DNA from 2 places in the Blautia sp. HCP3S3_B11 genome. Region 1 is predicted to be linked to the other one. Evidence: riboswitches for the same ligand, from Rfam matches in the RefSeq annotation. Region 1 holds a riboswitch; the other holds the start of a gene.

Region 1 (16,091 bases):
CATTTCCACTTTTGCGCCTGTCATTTGCAAAATTTCACCAGCAATTTCTCTGTTCAACTCATTATCCTCAACCAGCAGAATCCTTTTTCCCGTGTAGTCTGATTCTGACAGCTCCTCCAGATAATTTCTTGCTGTTTTTCTTTTCTTCCTGAAGTAAACTGCCGCAGTGTAGCCGTCAGCCGGGAACGGAACAGCGGTTTTGCAATAAAAGCATCTATGCCCGCCGCCTTTGCTTCTTCTTCAATCTCGCTGAATTCATAAGATGTCAGTACAATGATGGTGATTTCTTTACCTATCCGCTTCCGGATCTGTCTGGCTGTTTCTATGCCATCCATATCCGGCATCTTCCAGTCTAAAGCTTTCGTAAAAGCCCGGTGGAAAGCAGCGGATTTTTGTGCCTGCATGATTTCTTTTTTCTCCGCATCAATGTTAATAAAAATCCCGGCAATCCTGCTGGCAGAACCATCCAGACGGCGTATTACTTCTGCCGATGCCCGAAACCACTGGTATTGATTATCCTTCATTCTCATACGATACTCTACCTGGTATTTTATCTGGTTCGTCTTATCCTTAATTGCCGCCTGAAGCTGCACCATTACTCTTTCTTTATCCTGTGGATGCAGAAGATCTGACCAGGATTCCAGTTTATTCGGAAAGTCCAGAGTGTCATGATAGCCAAGCATTTTTCGGAATTCATGACTCCAGTTTGCATTCACAATCTCACTGTTTTTGTCACAGTCAAAATACCAGAAGCCGGAATAGATAGCCTCATTGAGCAGTGCCAGATTTACATGATCCCAGTTGACCTGTACGGACATAACCCATATCTGTCTGCCCGCCTCATCTGTCGCATCCTCTTTATAAATCCGTACATTATTCACTATACCGTCTGCTGTAAGGATCTGTGCTTCCCCTGCTCCGTGAAGCTGCAAAAAACGGTCTCGATCCAGTATATCTTCCTCGTTATAAAAGAAGTTTTTCAATGAGCCTTTTGTCTGTTCCATGAAAGTATCGAATGTATGTCCCGTACTATGCAACAGCAGATTATTCACAGACAAAATAGACAGGTTTTGGTCATAAGATCCTGTCATTATACCTACCCCGCCATTATTTTCCAGTGTTTTCTGTACGGCCTGTGACATGGCCTGTGTCTGCCCCGTTACGGTCTCACCTAAAGAATATATTTTGTCTTCATAATTTTTCATTTTATAAAAATCCTCTCTCCGTCTTATGCCTTCTTTTATCTGTATACAGAAAACTTGTCCCTGCTAGTTTTGTTACCCATTTTTGCATACAAAAAGGACACCTGCCAAAATCTGCCAGTGTCCCTACTATATTTCTTTAAAATCATACATCTATATAGTATAAAAGGTATCGGAATCTCTTCTGTTCAAACATCTTTTCCATATATTATGATGATATGGAAACAGTTGCAACCGGCTGACCTGGTCAAACTTTCTGACTTTAGCCTCTTCTGGCTTTGCGTCCCAGACTTTCATCTGGTTTGCCGTTTTCCTTATTATAGCCTTTAAACTTATGCAATAAAACTGGATTTATTATACTATAGTGCTCTGCTGTACACAAGAAAAACACTACCGTTTTTACGTTCAAAAACAAAAAAAGAACAGCCGATACATATACTCGAACTGTTTTCCTACTTCCGAAGTCCACGTAGCATTGACATCACTGTTTCCTGCTCATTTGTACTCAGATTGTTCCATATCCCTAGAACTTCTTTCTGTTTTTCTGTCAGATTCTCTGAATTATCTTCTTGAAAAAACTGTGATAATGTCACGCCTAATGCTGTACATATTTTTTCAAGTGTAATCAGCGACGGCAGGTTTTCCTGCGCCATGATTCTCCCCAGTGACGACTGGGAAATTCCTGACAGCTGCGATAATCTGTATTTACTGATGTCACGCTTTTCACATAAAGAGGTTATTTTATCCGCAATATACTTCTCTATCTGCAAGTAACTATCCCTCATTTCCACTATTACATGTTCTTATTGTACCTGTAATAATGAAAAATTATTAGTAATCACCTTTGCAAGTATTCATTCCTATTATAGGAAGTATACGGACAAAAAAATATAAAGATACTTTCGTTTCCGCAAAAGTCATTTTCACTTATATCGTTTTTATAATATCATAGGTTGTTTCATTTGTCACATAAAACTTTGAAGCACATATCATTCAAAATAAAAAAGCCGAAAGTCACATTGTTATCCGTGACCTCCGACTCCATTCTATCTCATACTACACCGTCCTTACACTCAAATCAGCTCCTCTCTCTGGCTTATCTTTTCCCTGTTTTTCCTGGATGATTCTCTTATTGATTTCCAATCGTTCATGAATTGACGGTTTCTTCTCTTTTCCTGTTATTGTCTTTTTCTCTGTTATTGCCTTTCTTTCAGCTTTCCCCGCATCCTTAACTGCTATATTTGCTTCAAGAGCAGCTCTTGGCACAGCTTCTCTGCTCTCATTTTTCTCTGCCACCTGCTGTTCTCGTCTCTCCTTCACGCCTTTCTCTTCCAGACTGCAAAAGCTCTGCAGATACGGCAGTACATGGTTCTGCATATCTGTCAGATCTTCCATATACTTCTAATCTCTTACTTGAAACGGATGATTCGGAAATGGATGAAGACTTCCAATTTCTATCTCACTAATTCCATTGATTGACTCTTCGTTTGTTCCAAACAATGCATCAAGCGGCTGTAAGGAAACGGGAGTTGCTCTTTTTTTAGATGGCATCTTCTAGCACCTCCTCCGTCACTCTCCGATAAGCCTCTGTAGCTTTGCCTTTCGGATCATAAGAGAAAATACTCTGTCCTTCTCTGACTGCTTCCTTCATTCTTACGGAAAATGGAATATAATTATCAAAGATATGGATTTGACTTCCATATGCATTTCTGAGAAGCTCCATATTATTTCTGGCATCATTCGTATGAGCATCGACCATCGTAAACAAAATACTTCCCACTTGCAGCTTCGGATTAATCTGCTTACGGACCTTACCGATCGTTTTTAACAACTGCTGCAATCCTTTGATTGGCAGGTAGGATGCTTCAACCGGAATGAGGACTTCATCTGATGTAGCCAGTGCATTGATCGTAATCATTCCCAATGATGGCATACAATCAATGATGACTGCATCATATTGATCCTTGATACCATATAAAATCTGTTTCAATACATATTCCCTGCTCATTGCATTTACCAACTGTACTTCTGTACCTGCCAATCCAATGTTAGAACAGATAATGTCTATTCCTTCTGCCTGATGCCTGATATAACAGTCTGAAGGAATATATTCTTCTTTCATTACTGCATCCATAAGAGCTGTAAGTGTTTCATTACTTTCATCACAATCACGATATCCAAATCCTGCGGATACATCAGACTGTGGATCGGCATCAACGATTAACACTTTCATATTCTTTTGTGCTAATCCTACTGCTAAATTAGCTGTACATACTGATTTTCCCGTTCCCCCTTTTTGGTTTACAATAGAAATTACTTTTGCCATAATCTTTCCCTTCTTTCTTGTCAAATAAAAAGACTGAATCAGACAGCTGAGATATAAATCTCATGCGAGCTAATTCAGTCCAAAACATATTTTTATTCAATTATCACCGCTTTCGTGGTATAGTAAATACATCTCAGCAGAGTTCTGAAATTCTATTACTTCTGTACTGTGTTATTTATAAAAGAGAGGCTTTTCCTTCATAAATTCGTTGATTGGTTACGAAATTTATTTAGGACTAAATCGCTAGAGCCCTTGTATTATAAGGGGTTCTGCCTTGTGTCATTATAATAACACAAGCACCACCGTTTACAATGTTCATCATCGGAACCGGAAGATCTCTTCCTACTACTTTCTCAATTTCTAAGTACATGATAAATCCCCTTTCTGATATTACATTAAACTCCTGGTACATCACTTCTAAAAAGCTGTGTTCATGTAATGCGCGAGATACAAGAATATTGCTGTTAAAAAGGATGTACCAAAGTGTAACAGACCATTGGCTATATGGGCCGTATGCATATGAATCATATCTGGTATACGGCTTCAGCATGACCGTGGTTTTAATAAAATTACAGGTATGGTTCAATACTTCGAAGATTTCAGCTAAGCTTCGAATGGAGTTTAAATGATTGATTCACACGAGAGTTTATTTTAACTAACTCTATAAGTTAGTATATACTAACATGTATGAAAAAACAATAAAGAAATTAAAAGAATATTGAGAAAGTATTTCAAAAAGGGGTTTTGTATTAATTCTGGAAATAAATAAGCTCTGCCTATTTATAATAAGCAGAGCAATATTTTATGCTTTTTACTTATGAGGACATTTAGGATATGTATGTGTTGCATATAAAACTGCATTAGACAAATATCCACACTTTTCACAACGTTTACATTTATATTCTTTTACAGTACAACCTCCTGAACTATTACTTATGTGATTGGAAAAATACCCATTTACCATGCTATGTGTGCAAAGTGCGCGTGCATTACTGTCATTATTATCCTGAATAATAATATAATTACCATCAGGAAAAATAAAGGCTTCATCTCCTTGAGAAAAATCTACATCATATATTTCGCTAATGGAACTTGTGGAGTAGTCAGGTTCGTCATTAAAAATAATCTCACTAAAGCTTTCATCAGACGATGGCATCGGCTCATACGCCAACACCGTTCCAGCTCCTGCGACAATTGTCAGTGCAGACACTGCTACCATAATTCCTCTCTGTAACAATCCTTTTTTCTTTTCCTTCATCATGTAGTTGATCCTCCTTTTTAAGATTTTCATGTTCTTTCCGCTTTTCTTTTTATTGCTGAAAAGATTATTTTTCCACATAACCGGATTTTTGTCCGGAGTTGAGGCTTCGTTTACCAACAGTGTGGCATAGTCTTTGCGGCGTTCTTTTAAGCAGCCCTCTACGGCGGCGCTGTCACTGACTATTTCTGCTGTATCTATGTAAAGGAAAAGTAAAAGGTATGCCACCGGATTCATCCAGTGCAGGCACAAAACCAGAAGGCATAATACTTTTACCAGATTGTCGTGATTTTTCAGATGAGAATGTTCATGCTTATATACCATGTCATATTCTGAATGTAACATAGGGAAACTCTCTGGAAACACAATTTTCTGACGGAAAAATCCGATTGTACATGGTCCGCAGATTCCATCAGGAATCAGATAATATACTTGGTTATTGTCTGAATCTTCCACTTTATCAAATATATAATTCTGAATGGAATGAGCTCCTCTCCAGAAGCTGATGATTTGATAAATGGCAAAAATAATAATCGCTGCCAGCCATATCTTAGATATAACATCAAACCATTGTGGCATCCATATATACTCACCTTGTCTTTCTGGAGTGAAGGACAAAGAACCTGATAAATATAGTTGAGATTCATCTGTAATCAACATAAATGTTGGAAATACATCTTTTGGAATCAGATATTTTATTAATTGTACAGGAATCAGATAAAAGAAAATACCTGTTATCAGTAATCTTCTGCCTAAAGTGTAATTGTAATCAGCATGTTGAATCAGATACATAAGTAAACAGATCACAACGGGGATTGATCCTGCGATGGACATACAGGTTAGTAGTTTCATTAGATATCACGTCATTTCTTCTTAATGTATTCAAGCAAGTAATTTTTCTCTTCTTCTGTAAGTTCCTGCTCAGAAGAGAGAGCGCTGACAAGGATATTTATGTCAGGTATCGGGTATCCGGATACAGGTGTGGAAACAGATGATCTGGATGTCCTTGCCTTTAAGTTTTTATCTTTTTCTTCAGCGATTTCATTTAATTTATCATATAAATATCGATTTCTTAGTCCAAGGATGAACATGGACACCGGATACAGTATAGATACTACTGTAGCACCGATCATATATAAAGTAAAAGCATGGGTATCGTCCACAGGAGGTTTGCTCATGAAGTTGACATAAAAGCAAATACCAGAACATATGGTAAATAAAATCCAGCAGACAATTTCTATTTTTCTTTTCATTACTTCGTCTCCAGATTGTAATCTTCTATCAATTTCTTAACTGCATTTAGTGTATCATAACTGCACAAAAGTCACAACTGATTTTTATGAAATTATCAGACTTTTTGTCGCCATTTTTCGAGATTTATCGAGATTTTGTAGAATAGATGCAAAAAACCGGATAAAGAATCTTGAAGTTATCAAAATTCATGTCCGGTTTTGTATAGGAGTTACTGTCTGATGAACCTGGCAATTACCGATTTATTTATGAAGGAATGAAAACAGTCCTTTCTTCTTTTCGTAAGGCTCTGAGGTAATTCCCTTTACTTCATATCCTGTGGCATTAATCGCCGCTTTTAATCTGGCTTCATCTACAGGTGCATCGGTGATAAGAGTGGTTTCGCCTATGCTGTGGGAAGATGAAACTTTATCTACCTGGAAAGCTTTTCTTACTGCGTCATTGACATGAGATTCGCACATTCCGCACATCATTCCGTCTACTTTTACAGTTGTTTTAATCATAATAGCATCCTCCATTTTAATGATTTGACAAAGTTAGTATTCACTAACGTGAGATTATATCACATAAATTCCATTTTTACAATCTCTATGCAAGAGCCTGCGCAAGAGCTTTTTGAACAGCTCCAAGGATTCCTTCAGATGAGAATGTTGCACCACTTGCTGTATCAATTCCATCAGCGGACTGATTTCCCATGATCTGAGGATAGAGTGTTCCCCATGCATAGTCGAAATATTCCGGAGAATCACTGTTGCTCTGTTCAATAGAAGAAATCTGACCGTTCTGGATAGTTACCGTTACTTCTACTCTTCCACTATAGCCATAACTTGAAGCGGAGTATGTTCCGTCTTTATACGGTCCTTGTGGTTCAGGAGTCAGCTCCGGTGTTTCGTCTGGGGTTGGTATCGGTGCAGGCGTTTCTGTCGGAGCGGGTGTGCTTTCAGGAGTTGGTGTTACCTCTGGCGTCGGTGTTGCTTCCGGTGTCGGAGTAACGTTCGGAGTTTCCGTTGGAACTGGTGTCGGAGTTACTTTTGCGTTCGTTTTGGCAGTAGGAAGCTGTTTCGTTGGGGGCATCCAAAATATTGATTGATGCAATTTTATGATTGCTGACAGTTACCTGCACAGTGATCGTTCCACCGAATCCGGTTCCGGAGCCTGTATAAGTTCCATCCGCATATCCGTCAGCCGGAACTTGTGTAGTTGGTGTGACAGTACTTCCTGCACCACCTCCGCCGGCAGCGCTACCATTTGCAGCGGCTCCGGTAGAAGCATTTTTCTTTGTGCCGGTTTTTATTTTACTGGCTTTTTGGCTTTCTTTGATGTTTTTGCTGATGCTTTGCTGCTTTTTGCAGAAGATTCCTGTAAAGTTTCGTCGCGGGTATTTCCTGTTGCAATCAGTTCTTTGATATCATCAGTAGACATAATATTATTATCAGAAACTACAGTGGTTTCTACGGGGCTTTTTTCAGTCTGATAACAGGTTACACAGACTGCTGCAAAAACTGCAGCCGCTGGAAAAAGCTTTAACCAGGGCTTTAAATTATCCTGTTTCTGATTTGTTTCAGGATTCGTATTTTTTTTCTGCTCATTATTCTTGTCCATAAATCCTCTCCTCTTCTTTTATAACATTTCTGGAAAATACAGATAGAAAATTTCCTACTAACAGCATTATGTTAAATTTCAAGACTTATCCTTTCTGTATTTTCCAGAAACGTTATATAATTAAACAGACAAAACTATCCGCTTTCACTACGTGACTTCACACTGAATATCTATCATTTTATGTTTTACAAGGAAAAGAAACCCTGCCCTTTTGACCGGAATACAGGATTTCTTTTCTATGTCTGTGAATCAGTTAATTTTCACACTGAATTAATCCGATTATTTTACAGTTACTTTAAATGTCTTGGATACACCATTGCATGTTACTGTAATCTTAGCTAAACCTTTCTTGATACCTTTTACTGTACCATTGGAAGATACGGTAGCAATTTTCTTATTGCTGGATTTGTATGTGATTTTTCCGGATGGAGTTGCTTTTGCCGCAATCTTAGTTGTCTTTCCAACTTTTACAGATGCTGATGTTTTTGCAAGTTTTAGAGTTGGATTTTTAACTGTTACTGTGCAGGTTGCTTTTACGTTTCCGCATTTAGCTGTGATCACTGCTTTTCTGGCTGCTTTTGCTGTAACTTTACCGGTTGTTTTGTTTACTGTTGCAACTTTTGTGTTGCTGGAAGTAAATGTTACTTTTCCAGCTGCGGCACCAGTTACAGTTGCTTTCAGAGCAGTAGTTTTTCCTTTGTAAACAGTAGCTGTTTTCTTATTAAGAGTTACTGTTACTTTAGAAGTATCTGCTTTTACAAGAGCTTCTACTGCTGTATTCAAATGAGTAGTAGCTTCATCAACTTCTGCCTGGGTTGGTTTTTCTTTTGCTAACAGCTCTTTTGCTTCTGCAAGCTCTACCTGCATGGATTTCCAGGAATCTGCTGTATAGTCTGCTTCTTTTAATGCATCTGCTTTTTCAACAGCTGCTTTTAATGCCGTTGTATCAGCTTCTCCGGCGTCTGGTTTTACAGTGTTGGCATCTGTTGCTGTGATGTCAAATACAGTGTCTGCATATCCCATAGCATATATCGTGATTTTCCATTTACCTGTTCCGTCTGTTCCTGCCGGAAGCTGGCAACGATAGGAATCTGTCAGTCCAAGCTGGATTCCCATAGCTTTATGCATCCAGTTATCTGCTGCAAATTTTGTTCCATAAGATGCAAGAACGGTATCTTCGTTTCCATAATAATCCCATCTCACAGCATACATTTTTGAACCAAGAGCGCCATATCCGTCACCTGTGATGTCCACTCTTAAGAACTCTCCATAGCTTCCACTTGCTTCTTTTACAGTTGTTGTCACATCAGTTGCTGTCTTAAGCAATTCATCTTTAAGTCCGGATCCTGTACCGGTTGTTCTTGCTTTGAAAGTAAAGCTTCCGTCAGTACCTTTTACAGCTTCTTTTAAACCGTTTGTTTCAACTGTGACATCTGCAACTCCATTATAAGACTGCAGATTTCCTTCACCGTAACCACCAGCTATAGCACTTCCATCTTCTACAACTTTATACTGTGCTTTAAATGCGTCATAATCTTCTGCTTTAACAGCGACAGGAACATATTTAAGACCTACTACTTTATAACTTTCAAAATCAACTACGCTTCCGTCAGCTTTTGTGATCTGTCCTCTTTCCGGCTGATTAAGTTTTACAGTACTTCCGTCGGTAAGAACTGCGTCAGTTGCAGATGTCCAGTAGGAAATTTCATAGGAAACACCGTTTTTATCATACATGATAGCTTCGCACTGGTAGCTTCCCCTGTGAAGTCCGTGATTTACAGTTGCTCTTGTAACTGTATCAAATCCACCTTTATCAAATTCGTCATGAGTATCTTTTGTGCTGTTTGACTGAGTGTTTGTGGCATTGTAAACGCTTTCGGATGCCCAATACTGCTCCCAGGTAAGACCGGCGTAAACATATTTGTATCCATCTTCTGCTGTTGCAGCAAACTCATCTTCTGCAGCCTGCTGATCGTCAACAAATGGTGTTTCCTCATCACTTGCGAAAGCGTCTGTTGCTTCTTCTGCTGCGTCGAATTCATCTACAGATGTTTCAACAGCTGTCTCCTCGGTAAAATCTGCAGCCATAGCTCCAACCGGTAATCCGGAAACCATCATTGCTGCGCTTAAGATTGCAGGTGCAGCCATTTTAATTAAATTTCCTTTGCGCATACCTATAAATCCTCCTGAATATGAATGTTTTATAAGATGATCTTATTCACTGACAGAATAAGTATCTTTCAGTAATTGAAATCGTTTCTTCATGCCATCCGTAAGCCAGACATGACCGGAATCATCTACAAAAAGCCCATCGGCATTGTACTTTTCCAGCAGTTTCTCTGCCTTATCTTTTCCAAGTACAAAGCATGCCGTGGAAAGTCCATCGGCATTCAGACCGTCATCACACACAACTGTTACAGATGTAAGGCCACTTCTGGCAGGATATCCTATGGAAGGATCAAGTATATGATGATACCGAACGCCATCTTCTATAAAATATTTCTCATAATCTCCGGAAGTGGACAGAAATTCTGTTCCATTTAAGGCAACTACGCCAAGGTAATCACCTTCTGTATCACGCGGATCTGTAACAGCAACCTGCCAGGAAGAACCGTCAGGCTTTGAACCATAGCTCATCACACTGCTGCCACCAAGATTCAGGATCATACCCGGAACTTCTTCGTGATTCTCCAGAATCTGTTTTGCCGCATCACAGCCAATTCCTTTACCGGCTGCGCCAAGATCTAAAGTAACGCCCTCTGGCATGGTAACTTCATTTCCATCCAGAGTAACTTTCTCATAGCCTACATTTTCAAGCAGGGAATTCAGTTCATCCTCATTAGGAATATGAGGATTTTCACCATCGATATCCCACAGGCGGATCACTTTTCCCATGGTAGGATCCATGGCGCCATCAGAGACTTTTGACAGATCCAGTACCTGTTTTAAATATCCTGCTGTTTCGTCAGATACCGTCACAGTACTGCCGGCATTCCGATGCTGTACTATTGTAGAAAAATACCGCCATGATGATCAGCAAAAGAGCAATCAGACGCAGATAGAAATTTTGATTCTTCATGCTGTTTTCTCGCTTTCATTTATTAACTTTGACTAACTTTTAGAAGTGTAGCATTTTCTCTGACAGAAATCTACAATTAAAGCTACCTGTTAATGTTGTTTTTTTCTCATTAAGATAGCCCCGGGAGTAAATTCCCAGGGCTGATTCTGCTGCTGTAATAGTACATTGTTTTATGCAAAATAATTTCTGAAAGATTATAATAATTCAGAGTTCTGTGTAACTGTGATGGCATCAGGCAGTTACCTATTATTTTATATTTTTACAGTTACAAAAAATTAAATTGAAAGCACAACTTATTTTACTGTTACCGTAAATACCTTCTTAACACCATTGCAGGTTACTGTAATTTTGGCTATACCTTTTTTCTTTCCTTTGACAACACCTTTGGAACTTACAGTTGCAATTTTGCTGTTGCTGGATTTGTAGGTAATCTTTCCTGATGGAGTTACTTTTGCGGTGATTTTAGTTGTTTTTCCAACTTTCACATCTGCAGAGGTTTTAGTAAGTTTGAGGGATGGATTCTTAACTGTTACTTTGCATGTTGCCTTATATTCTCCGCATGTTGCGGTGATCACAGCTGTTCCTTTTGCTTTTGCTGTTATAACGCCTTTGCTGTTTACAGTTGCTACTTTTTTATTGCTGGATATCCATGTGACTTTATCCGTAAGGGTTGTTGTAAGCTTCAGAGAAGCTGTTGTCTGTCCTTTTGTATAAATAGTTTTTGCTGTGGAATTCAGTTTAAACTCAGCTTTTGTCTCACCATAAGTGAAAGTAAGATTGTTCTTATATCCGACAGCAGTTATTTCAAATACTGTTGCATCTGTTACCTGAAGATCTGTGAGGTCTAAAGTTCCATCTTCTTTTACGATAACCTTTGCGCCTCTTCCGGATGCGGCATATTCTGTATCGCCAACTTTCACTTTGCTGATACTCTTGAGATATGCGGAAAAATCTTCAGCAGATGAGCCTTCTGCTACGGTCAATTTTCTTTCTTTGACATCATAAGCTGCCGGCGTTTTGTCTGTTACTACAGTAAATTCTGCTACGATAGCCGCATAAGCTCCGCTCTCATCTGTGATCACAACTTTATGTATGCCAAGAGCCTGTGTTCCAACTGCAAGTTTGCCGTTAGTGCAAGAAACTTCTTTGCCATCTACTGTATATTTTGCTTTAAAATCAGCCGGAAGTTTCTGGTCAAAGGTAACTGTTGCGGAAACTTCTGTATTCATGATATCTGCGATGGTTGCTTTGATACCGGTAGTTGTCTGCACTTTTACATCCGGGACATCAAATGTAATCAGTCCTTTATCAGTATAGTAAGTTACACTGTCAATCGTTTTGCCCATGATTGATTTGTAATGCGCAGAGGAAATCGGACCTTCGTGAACTTCTGTTGTGTATCCTGTTCCCCAGGCAAGCATGCTTCCACGCCAGATATTCTCCAGATGGCGAAGACCATAATTGGTTCCGTCGGTAGTGTTTACAGTTACGCCGTAAATTTTATCTGTATTTGTATCGATTATTCCTGAGAAAGTCTCGTTGTCAAGATCCAGTTCATAATCACCGTAGGTTGTCTCTGTCTTAAAATCCGCTTTGATCTCAACTGTTTTTGTCTCTGCGCCTTTCATTGCGGAGAAAGAATAACTGCCATCTGCATTAACGGTGAGTTCTTTGTAATAAGATGGAGTTTCATTTAAAACATAATAGGAATAAGAAGCATTTTCAATCAGAGAATCTTTTCCGGTATAAGTGTTGCTGCTTGTCTGTCCTCTGTTTGTCACAGTAATCGTTACGGAATCGGAATCTGTTATCTGTTTTTGATCTTTCAGAACAGAAATATCACTGACTTTCACGGGAAAAGTAACGCCGGTGACATCAGTACCGTTCGGGTCCACATGGTAAGCGGAATTTCCATTCATCATACCGAAAGTTCTTGATTTGTTGAGGGTTGCAGAGGTAAATGCGTCAACCTTGACATCATTATTTTTCAGTTCTGCCTTATAGAAATCATCATATGGAATATTCATAAGTACATAAGCTTCTCCCTGCTGTGCCTCTGCTGCGAAAGCATTTTCTTCAGTGTCTGCTGTAAATTCTTCCTGCGCATCCTCTGTGGCAAATTCTTCAGAGATGGAAATCTCTGTATTGTCTGCAACTGCCTCATTATCTGTAAAATCAGCTGCTAAAGCTGTGTATGGCATACTGGTCATTGCTACTGTTGCACTCATTACAACAGGAGCTATCTTTTTAATAAGGTTTTTGTTTGTCATGGCTTTCTCCTCTTCTAAACATTTTATATTTGTGGAATCACTTTTACCAAAGGGAATAACTCTTACCAGAGGGTTAATTTTACTTTTTACCAAAAGGGAGTGACTTCTGCCAAAGATATTCGGTATTTGTCTAGTGAGTATTTGTTAGTTTATACTAACCTCGATAAGAATAGCATAAATAGAAAAAAATCTATCATTTTTTGGCAGTTTTATTGGACAAACTTTTTCAATAATAAAGCTGTTTTAAGTTGAAGACGATTTTGTTCTATGTTAAAATACTGAAGAAATTATGTTGCTGGGTGGAGTGAACAGTAACGAAATTATGCAATAAGATTACTTAAGGAAGTATTCTGTCTATGTGATTCGTCTATCTGTAAATTGTAAAATAGTGATAATTACTTATGACTGTAGTTTTTGTTTGAATCAAATGGCCAGAATCTTGGAGGAATTATATTATGAAGCAAAAAACAGCCTATTTAGGGCTTTTTTCCGCGGTAGCGATTATTCTGGGATATGTAGAATCACTGACTCCGGTATTTGCAGGAATTCCCGGAATCAAGCTTGGGCTTGCTAATCTGGGAGTGCTTTTTATCCTGAAAAAATATTCATTTAAAGAGGCTGCACTGGTTTCAGTTGTCCGCATTCTTGTGATTGGATTCATGTTTGGAAACCTGTTTAGTATCTTTTACAGCCTGGCAGGTGCAGCACTTAGTATGACTGTTATGACACTTATGTTAAAAAAGACCTCCTTCAGTCTGATCGGAGTCAGCGTTGCAGGAGGTGTCTCTCATAATATCGGCCAGCTGATTATTGCCATGCTGATCGTAAATAATGCAAGTGTACTTGTATATGCACCGGCATTGTTAGTGGCAGGTGTGGCTGCCGGTGTTGTGATTGGCGGGCTTACAAATGAAATCGTGAAGAGAATTCATATATAGTCGTTTTGTTACCTATTCTTCTTAGAGTTTGAACAGGCCCATAAAGCAGGATCAGCGGGGTCTTCGAGAAGAGTTACATCCTTGCCAAGCTTCATCTCATCTTCCATTGCTTCTGCCGTATTCTGAATCGCTTTGCCATGCCCGGTGAGTGCTGCAAAGGGTGCAAACTGGGCTGCCCGGTCATGCAGGGGCATTCTCACATGAGAGGATGATTCAGGATGAGGAAGATTGATAATGTCATCATATTTACGAGAGGAATGATTTGTCATATGGCTGTCAGGGACATATTTATTTTTAAAATCATTGTATTGCTTCTGGGAATCATTTATTGGTTTACTCAAGCTTTGTGACCTCCGATCCTTTGATTTCTGTCGACAGATGTTGCACCCTCTTCAAAATTTGTACCCTTTAATATGGCATTTTTTCCATACTTTTTCTTAATTTCCAGCATTGCATGCTGAAGTTTCTTTTCTTTCTGAAGCTTTGCTTCTTTTTCCTGCTTTTCTTTTTCAATGGCTGCATAATCAGTAAACAAATTTAGCTGCTCGTATGTTTCTTTAGGAACAACATCCTGCTCTTTTTTTACATGATTGGCAGTCAGTGTGATACGGCGGATCAACAACTCCGGATTCATAATGCAGTCATAAAGATTCAATGTACTGTCAATGATTTCGTAAGTTGAGGCGGTAAAACCAGATAGATTCTGAGTTCCGTGAGCATGTTTTGGAATACTTCTTCCGTAGCGGTCAATCGTAATCTCACCTTTGTAGTTCCTGCTGATTGCCGGGTTGGAAAGATTTTCTATATCATATCCTACGGTCAGAACTAACTGATCTGTCACCAGTCCTTTATCTACCAGATCAAGTGCCATCATCTCAGCCATTTCCCGGATGACAATTCTTGCTTTCTCGAATTTATAAGGATATTGAAGTACCTGCCCGGAACAGATACTGTTGTTTTCCGGCTTATAGGATTTGATTTCTGCAATAGTGCAGGGTTCCCAGCCCCAGGCATGGTCAATTAATAATTCTGCATTAATGCCAAAAAGCTTATAGAGTAATTCTTCATTATGATAATCATTTGGCTGCCCAATGGAACATCTGGCCACATCACCCATTGTCTTCATTCCGTTTTCTGCGAGTTTTCTGGCGTATCCACGTCCAACTCTCCAGAAATCAGTAATAGGCTCGTGATCCCACAATAATTGGCGATACTCCATTTCATCTAGCTGCGCAATACGGACTCCGTTCTCATCGGGTTCTACGTGTTTTGCCACAATATCCATGGCTATTTTACAGAGATATAAATTCGTACCGATTCCCGCGGCAGCAGTAAGTCCATGAGTATTCTGGATATCCTGAATGATCTTCTGGGTAAGCTGGCGTGCAGACATCTGATATATTTTCATATAATGTGTGATGTCTATAAAAATCTCATCAATAGAATATACGTGCATATCTTCCGGTGCAAAATATTTCAGATATGTCTGATATATTTTTGTACTGATTTCGATATATCTGGCCATTCTTGGCGGCGCTATATGATATGCTGCTTTCAGAGATGGATTACTTTTTAACTCAGTGTCGTCGCATGATTCATCTGTAAATCTGTGCCCGGGTGCTGATCTCAGACGTTCCTGATTTACTTTTCGGACTTTCTGTATAACTTCAAAAAGCCTTGCTCTTCCCGGAATCCCATAAGCTTTCAGGGACGGGGAAACTGCAAGGCATATAGTTTTTTCTGTACGGCTGGCATCTGCAACGACCAGATTCGTGGTCATAGGATCCAGCCCCATATCTTTGCATTCTACTGACGCATAAAAGGATTTCAGATCTATCGCGACATAAATATGAGATTCCATTTATTTATCCTCATTATAGATTAAAACATATTCTGAAAATATCTGCTTATTCTTTAACAACTATATTATCACAAGTATAAAAATATTTATATACCTAAAAAATATCCAATATCTGTTTTAATCTTCTTCTATATGATCACGTCCCTGATTAATAATCGTTCGTACGTGGTCATCTGCCAGGGAATAAAAAATAGATTTGCCTTCTCTGCGGCTTTTTACCAGTTTGTTCTGTTTCAGAATACGAAGCTGATGAGAAATTGCGGACTGAGTCATATTCAGTACTTTAGCAAGATCGCATACACAT
Region 2 (4,979 bases), on a different contig from region 1:
AGTAAAGTCCACAATTCCATTTATCTTTTCTTCCTTCAAAAAAGCCAAATATCACTGCACATACTACACAGAAAATAATAGAGAAAATTATGTAATGGTTCATCTGCTCTACGCTTCTACAATACTGTACATATAGAATAAATAGGGATAAACCGGATCCCCAACCACATAGTTTTTCTACCTTTGTGCTTTTAAACGTACCTATCAACATAGTTACAGAAGTACAAAGTAACAACCATATTGCAATTTTATTAGCGGTAAAGGAATCTAAGAACAAAAACTTATTTATATCACTGGTTACACTTATTGCGATTTCTTCCGCAAAAGCTGAAGCAAGAATAAATCCCATAATAACTGCAAATACTCTACGTGCACCGCTCATTACAGTAGTTCCACCGGTAGTATTACTCTTTGAAGTATGAGATGTATTTGTTGCTTTAGCCGCAACCGGTTTTACATCATAGTTGATAGTCTTAACTTCTTGAACAGCCTGACTAAAATCAGGTAATTTTTCAACAGTTTGGTCATAGACATTCTCGGCTTCATATGAAATATTACCATCTTTTGAAAGAATAGGTGTATCAATAACTGATTTAACCGCACCAGCTAATGCTCTGGTTACAGCAATCAATTTCAAATCATCCTCTGAAAAGTCCTCTGAAGTGAGTTTTTTCTTAAATACTCTTCCTTCTTTCTTTCTTACCACACCTGCTAATAAACCTGAACACTCTGCAAACATTTTATTTAGATCTCCTAAAAGATCATCAAACATTTCTGATCTTTCAGTTATAGCCCCACATAGCGTCTCAGAGATTTTCATTTTTTCTGAAGCAGCTTCCGCTTCCGCATACATAGTATTTGCTTTTTCAAGATTTTCATCTGCTTTCATACTAGCTGATATACCTGTGAACAGTATAACTGGAGCAGCCACTGCTGCTAACGGAGTCATTGCAGCTCCAAATGATAAGGCTGAGCCCGCAAATCCTGCTGCCATACCAATTTCACCTGCCGCTAATGCGGATCCTGCCAAGGCCAGTTCCCCGGTTACAATTGGTAACGCACCACTCGCAGCTAAAGCAACCGCAGCGCCTGCTGCAACGCCCGTAGCACTACTAGCGAAAGAAGACGAATAAATATTTGTCATCTCTCTAATCTCTATAGCACCTTGCTGGTCAATTGTGAATTTAGATATTTCATGTATACCAACAGACTCTTTTACTTGAATATGCTTTACTTTGTCGTATGTTGTAAGAAACTGATTCATTGATGTATCAAGAACGCTCTTCTTATCGTATCCCAGTTTTACAAGAGCCTTCTCTGTTTTATTCTGTGCTACCTCTAGTGCATGTTTTGCATTGTTATATAGCTCTTGCGCATTTTGTGAAACTCTCTGAGCACGCTCATTTGTTTCTTTTGCACTTAAATGTCCTCCGGCACCAATTACACCTGCGGCAACTCCTAATCCCGCTAATAAGAATGGAATAGGCATAAATCCACCTCCTTATAAAATGTCATCCTCATCACTATCCAAGAATGACTTAAATTCACTGACTGTTTCAAACTTAACCTCGCCACCAAGTTTTCGTGTAATATCATTCGCTCCCGCAATGACACCATCTGCATCTCCCATTTCATATGCTAATCTCATGGAAGATAGTGCTGAATCAAAACATGTTCTATATTCTTGAAAATATGAGTCCAAATATGATTCTAATTCAGCACGAAATGCTCTCGCTTGTTCCGCAGCAGCATTACATTCTGCGATGATACGCATTCTTTCCTCATGCTCTAATTGCTTAGTTTGTAAATCATTAATCAGGTTATTATATAGATTACTTGTAAGCATTGAGCCTACCAAAGCGCCTACAGCTCCTCCTACTATAGGAATAGGAATAAGAGTTTGTCCTACAGCCATTGAGTACCCCATTGTCGCCATGTTAAGCCCCTTATCGCCTAACTGAATAAGGCATTCCTGTGTAGTAATCTCTCCTTCACCCCATTTTTTTAATGTATCACCTGTAACGATAACCGCAGTAATAATCTTACCTGGCACATTATTTTTTGCCAACGCTTGGACAAATTCTGAAGAAGAGTATGATAATGTTTGAGAAACCACCGTCATTCCTCCACCCATCGCATAACCTGTTACTGCGGCTTTTCCTCCGTCTTTAACTGTATCTACAATAGCATCTTCTCCACTTTTCTCACCTTTAATAACTGAAACCACATTCATGATTCCAGACATTGTTAATGCTGTAACTCCTGCATTCTGCGCACCAGCTTTTCCTGCTTCATGTGCGGTTCCTACTGCATTCTTAACGCCTTTTTTAAATGCTCTACTATTATTTCTTTTTTCGGCAGCCTTGCCAGTATCTTTAATTCGTTTACTAACTTCTCCAATAGTCTCGCCAGATTCAATATTATCAGCTAATCCTTCCATCCTTGTAGCATCGTCAGCCCACTCCTGCTGCGTACTACCACCTTTTCCAACATCCTTACTTCCTTGATTTAGTTTTCTAGACAGCACTTGAAAATTATCATCACTATTACCAATTTCACGAACATCATCGGTAGTCAAGAAAGGATTCTTTTTCGTTCTTTTCGCTATTTGACTAAGAGGATCTATATGGTCAGCTTCTGCTGCATGGCTCTGCCAATCTTCACCATACTGCATTTTTGCATCTCGTTGTTTTTTTACTAACTCGGCTCCTGAATAAGGATCTCTAACTGTTTTTCCACTAGCAAATGCATCGTCAATTGCTTTTTTATGCGAACTACCATCATCATAAAACTGTTTTCGAGTTTGTGGATTGTACTCAGGCCTACTAAACTTAGCATTCGCTTGAGCAGTTGAACTTCTTATTGAGGAGTCTAATGCTATTCCGGCTCCAATCTTGCTTTTTGAATCATCATCCTCATCACGTTTTAGAGCCACTTCAGTAGATTTTGCTTTATCCTTTTTTAGGAAATCAAACAACCCCATACCACATACCTCCTTTACCCAAGAACAAGTTCATTAATTCTTCCTTGAAATCCAATGTATTCATTCAATATACATTCGCACTTATTAGCAAAATCAGAATCTATATTATATTCTGTGAGCATCCGACTTATAAGTTTTCTTTCATCACTATCATAATTGCCATCAGCCATAGCCAAGCCAATAAGCTCAAAAATAATAATCTTCTTTGCCTTTTCACTGCTATCAATTTTGATAGTTTGAATCAATGATTCCATAGGTTTTACCATAGTTTTTTCATCAAATTGACATTGTAGTTCCTGGCAATATCCGTTAATCATAGCTTTTTCGGAATCACTGTAATCCCCATCAACAGTTGCCATATTATATGCTATTCCCAAAAATACAGTTTTTTCGCTTTCATTTAATAATGCTAAATACATGTTTATACCTCCTCTTTTTTAAGCTCATTACAAGCCTCATAATTCAATTGATAGTATTCTTCAAGTGTCATCTTATCTTTGAAGAATCTTTCGTATGTTTTATCTACGTTACATTTTTCTGGTCTTTCTTCATAAATAGTACATAGCTTTGAATTAATATCGAAATATCTACAAATGCCATCTCCTCTATCTAGATCTTCATATATCTGAGACTTTTTTAGATTCATGCAACATAGACCACAACAATCACAATTAAACATTATCAGTATACCTATCTATAATGACATACAATGTCATTCATTCTTTTTTCTCCAATTCACATATTCACCTGTCGTAATTCTTCCATCAATGGGCCTCTCAGCCTCTATTGGAATTGCCCATATTTTTCCCAATTTTGCTGTTCCCTCTATCTGTCCATCGGCACACATTGCCCGAATTCGTCTGGGTGTCAGATTCCACTTCTTCGCTACTTCATTAATCGACATATAACCTTCAATCATTGTTATCCTCATAAAACAAAAAAACACTGCTATTTCTAGCAATGTCATCAACGTGTAACTGGCTGCCATTTTACAGGCCCTATAGCTTTGCGTCATACTCTTTCGAATATTTTGCCAAAAATATTATAATGTTATTCTATTCCTTTACCGGCATTTTGTCAATGTTTTCATATAACCATTTAACATACCTGGTTCTTTAGAAATATCCTATTTTGTCACAATCAAAAAAGCCGGTAAGCAAACCACTCTCGGTTCACCTACCGGCCATTTAGCTTCATCTCTTATTCAGTTGCAACCTCAAACTCTGTACCGTCATAAAACTTTATCTGAAGCCTGCCATCTTCAAATACTGTAATGTGGTCCATTACTGCCATCATAAGTTCTGGATCAAACTCCTTTATTGGCCCTGCTGCCGCATGCTTCATTACCAGCTTTGTTTTATATCTTAGCAGAACATCATCACCCTTGATATTCTCTTGCCAGCGTTCCTGGTAATCAGCCTGGTGCTCGACTATCTCATTCCAACTCATAACAAACAGCTTAGTGAAGGTTTCGTCAGTAACGTACCTATTGCTGCAAACCTTATGACCGTCAGTCTTGTTGCAGGAGCCGCAGCGCCACTTGGTTATCCTTATCCCTGCTCTAGTCGTGTACTTTACCCTGGAATAAATGTTGCCGCAATTCCCGCAAATAATCTTGGCATAAAAGGGGTTCTTTTCGCTCATCTGCCCGTAGGCATTTGTGAAATGTTCCTTACAGTACTGGGCCCTTCTTTCAAGCTCTGCCTGGACTGCTTCCCATGTTTCAATATCAATAATCGGTTCGTGGTCTTCTTCAATATGGTACATCTGAACACTACCGTCATTTATAACTCGTCGCTTGGAAAGGAAATCGGCTGTATAGCTTTTCTGTAAAATGGCGTCTCCCATATACTTCTCATTTCGAAGCATGGAGTCCAACGTACTTGCCTGCCAGTTATACTTTCCATCCCAGTTCTTTATCTTCTCAGCCTTAAATATCCTGGCAATATAATCAACCGTTTTCCCGGACATGAATTCCTCATAAAGCCTAACCACT

The links. A riboswitch is a leader RNA that binds a small molecule or an ion and turns the genes downstream of it on or off. The one in region 1 is predicted to bind cyclic di-GMP.
Region 2: linked by a shared signal. The riboswitch ahead of ACTNC0_RS17370 (DNA-binding protein) and the one ahead of ACTNC0_RS01770 (PAS domain-containing protein) in region 1 are both predicted to bind cyclic di-GMP.

The regions. Positions count from the first base shown of each region.
Region 1 covers NZ_JBQHVP010000002.1:45,026-61,116, reverse strand. The annotation lists gene ACTNC0_RS01775 (response regulator) at 1-57, opposite strand, end outside; gene ACTNC0_RS01770 (PAS domain-containing protein) at 54-1,205, opposite strand; cyclic di-GMP riboswitch class I at 1,429-1,519, opposite strand; gene ACTNC0_RS01765 (helix-turn-helix domain-containing protein) at 1,655-1,972, opposite strand; gene ACTNC0_RS01760 (hypothetical protein) at 2,259-2,597, opposite strand; gene ACTNC0_RS01755 (hypothetical protein) at 2,604-2,753, opposite strand; gene ACTNC0_RS01750 (ParA family protein) at 2,743-3,528, opposite strand; gene ACTNC0_RS01745 (hypothetical protein) at 3,764-3,898, opposite strand; gene ACTNC0_RS01740 (M56 family metallopeptidase) at 4,340-5,365, opposite strand; gene ACTNC0_RS01735 (hypothetical protein) at 5,650-6,039, opposite strand; gene ACTNC0_RS01730 (heavy-metal-associated domain-containing protein) at 6,280-6,540, opposite strand; gene ACTNC0_RS01725 (FMN-binding protein) at 6,626-6,916, opposite strand; gene ACTNC0_RS01720 (hypothetical protein) at 6,978-7,160, opposite strand; gene ACTNC0_RS01715 (hypothetical protein) at 7,328-7,639, opposite strand; gene ACTNC0_RS01710 (penicillin-binding Tp47 domain C-containing protein) at 7,919-9,811, opposite strand; gene ACTNC0_RS01705 (FAD:protein FMN transferase) at 9,854-10,618, opposite strand; gene ACTNC0_RS01700 (Ig-like domain-containing protein) at 11,012-12,988, opposite strand; gene ACTNC0_RS01695 (Gx transporter family protein) at 13,444-13,926, shown strand; gene ACTNC0_RS01690 (hypothetical protein) at 13,935-14,267, opposite strand; gene ACTNC0_RS01685 (Y-family DNA polymerase) at 14,264-15,787, opposite strand; gene ACTNC0_RS01680 (ArsR/SmtB family transcription factor) at 15,905-16,091, opposite strand, start outside.
Region 2 covers NZ_JBQHVP010000030.1:9,943-14,921, reverse strand. The annotation lists gene ACTNC0_RS17385 (hypothetical protein) at 1-1,489, opposite strand, end outside; gene ACTNC0_RS17380 (hypothetical protein) at 1,502-2,983, opposite strand; gene ACTNC0_RS17375 (hypothetical protein) at 2,998-3,402, opposite strand; gene ACTNC0_RS17370 (DNA-binding protein) at 3,696-3,902, opposite strand; cyclic di-GMP riboswitch class I at 3,953-4,028, opposite strand; gene ACTNC0_RS17365 (recombinase family protein) at 4,184-4,979, opposite strand, start outside.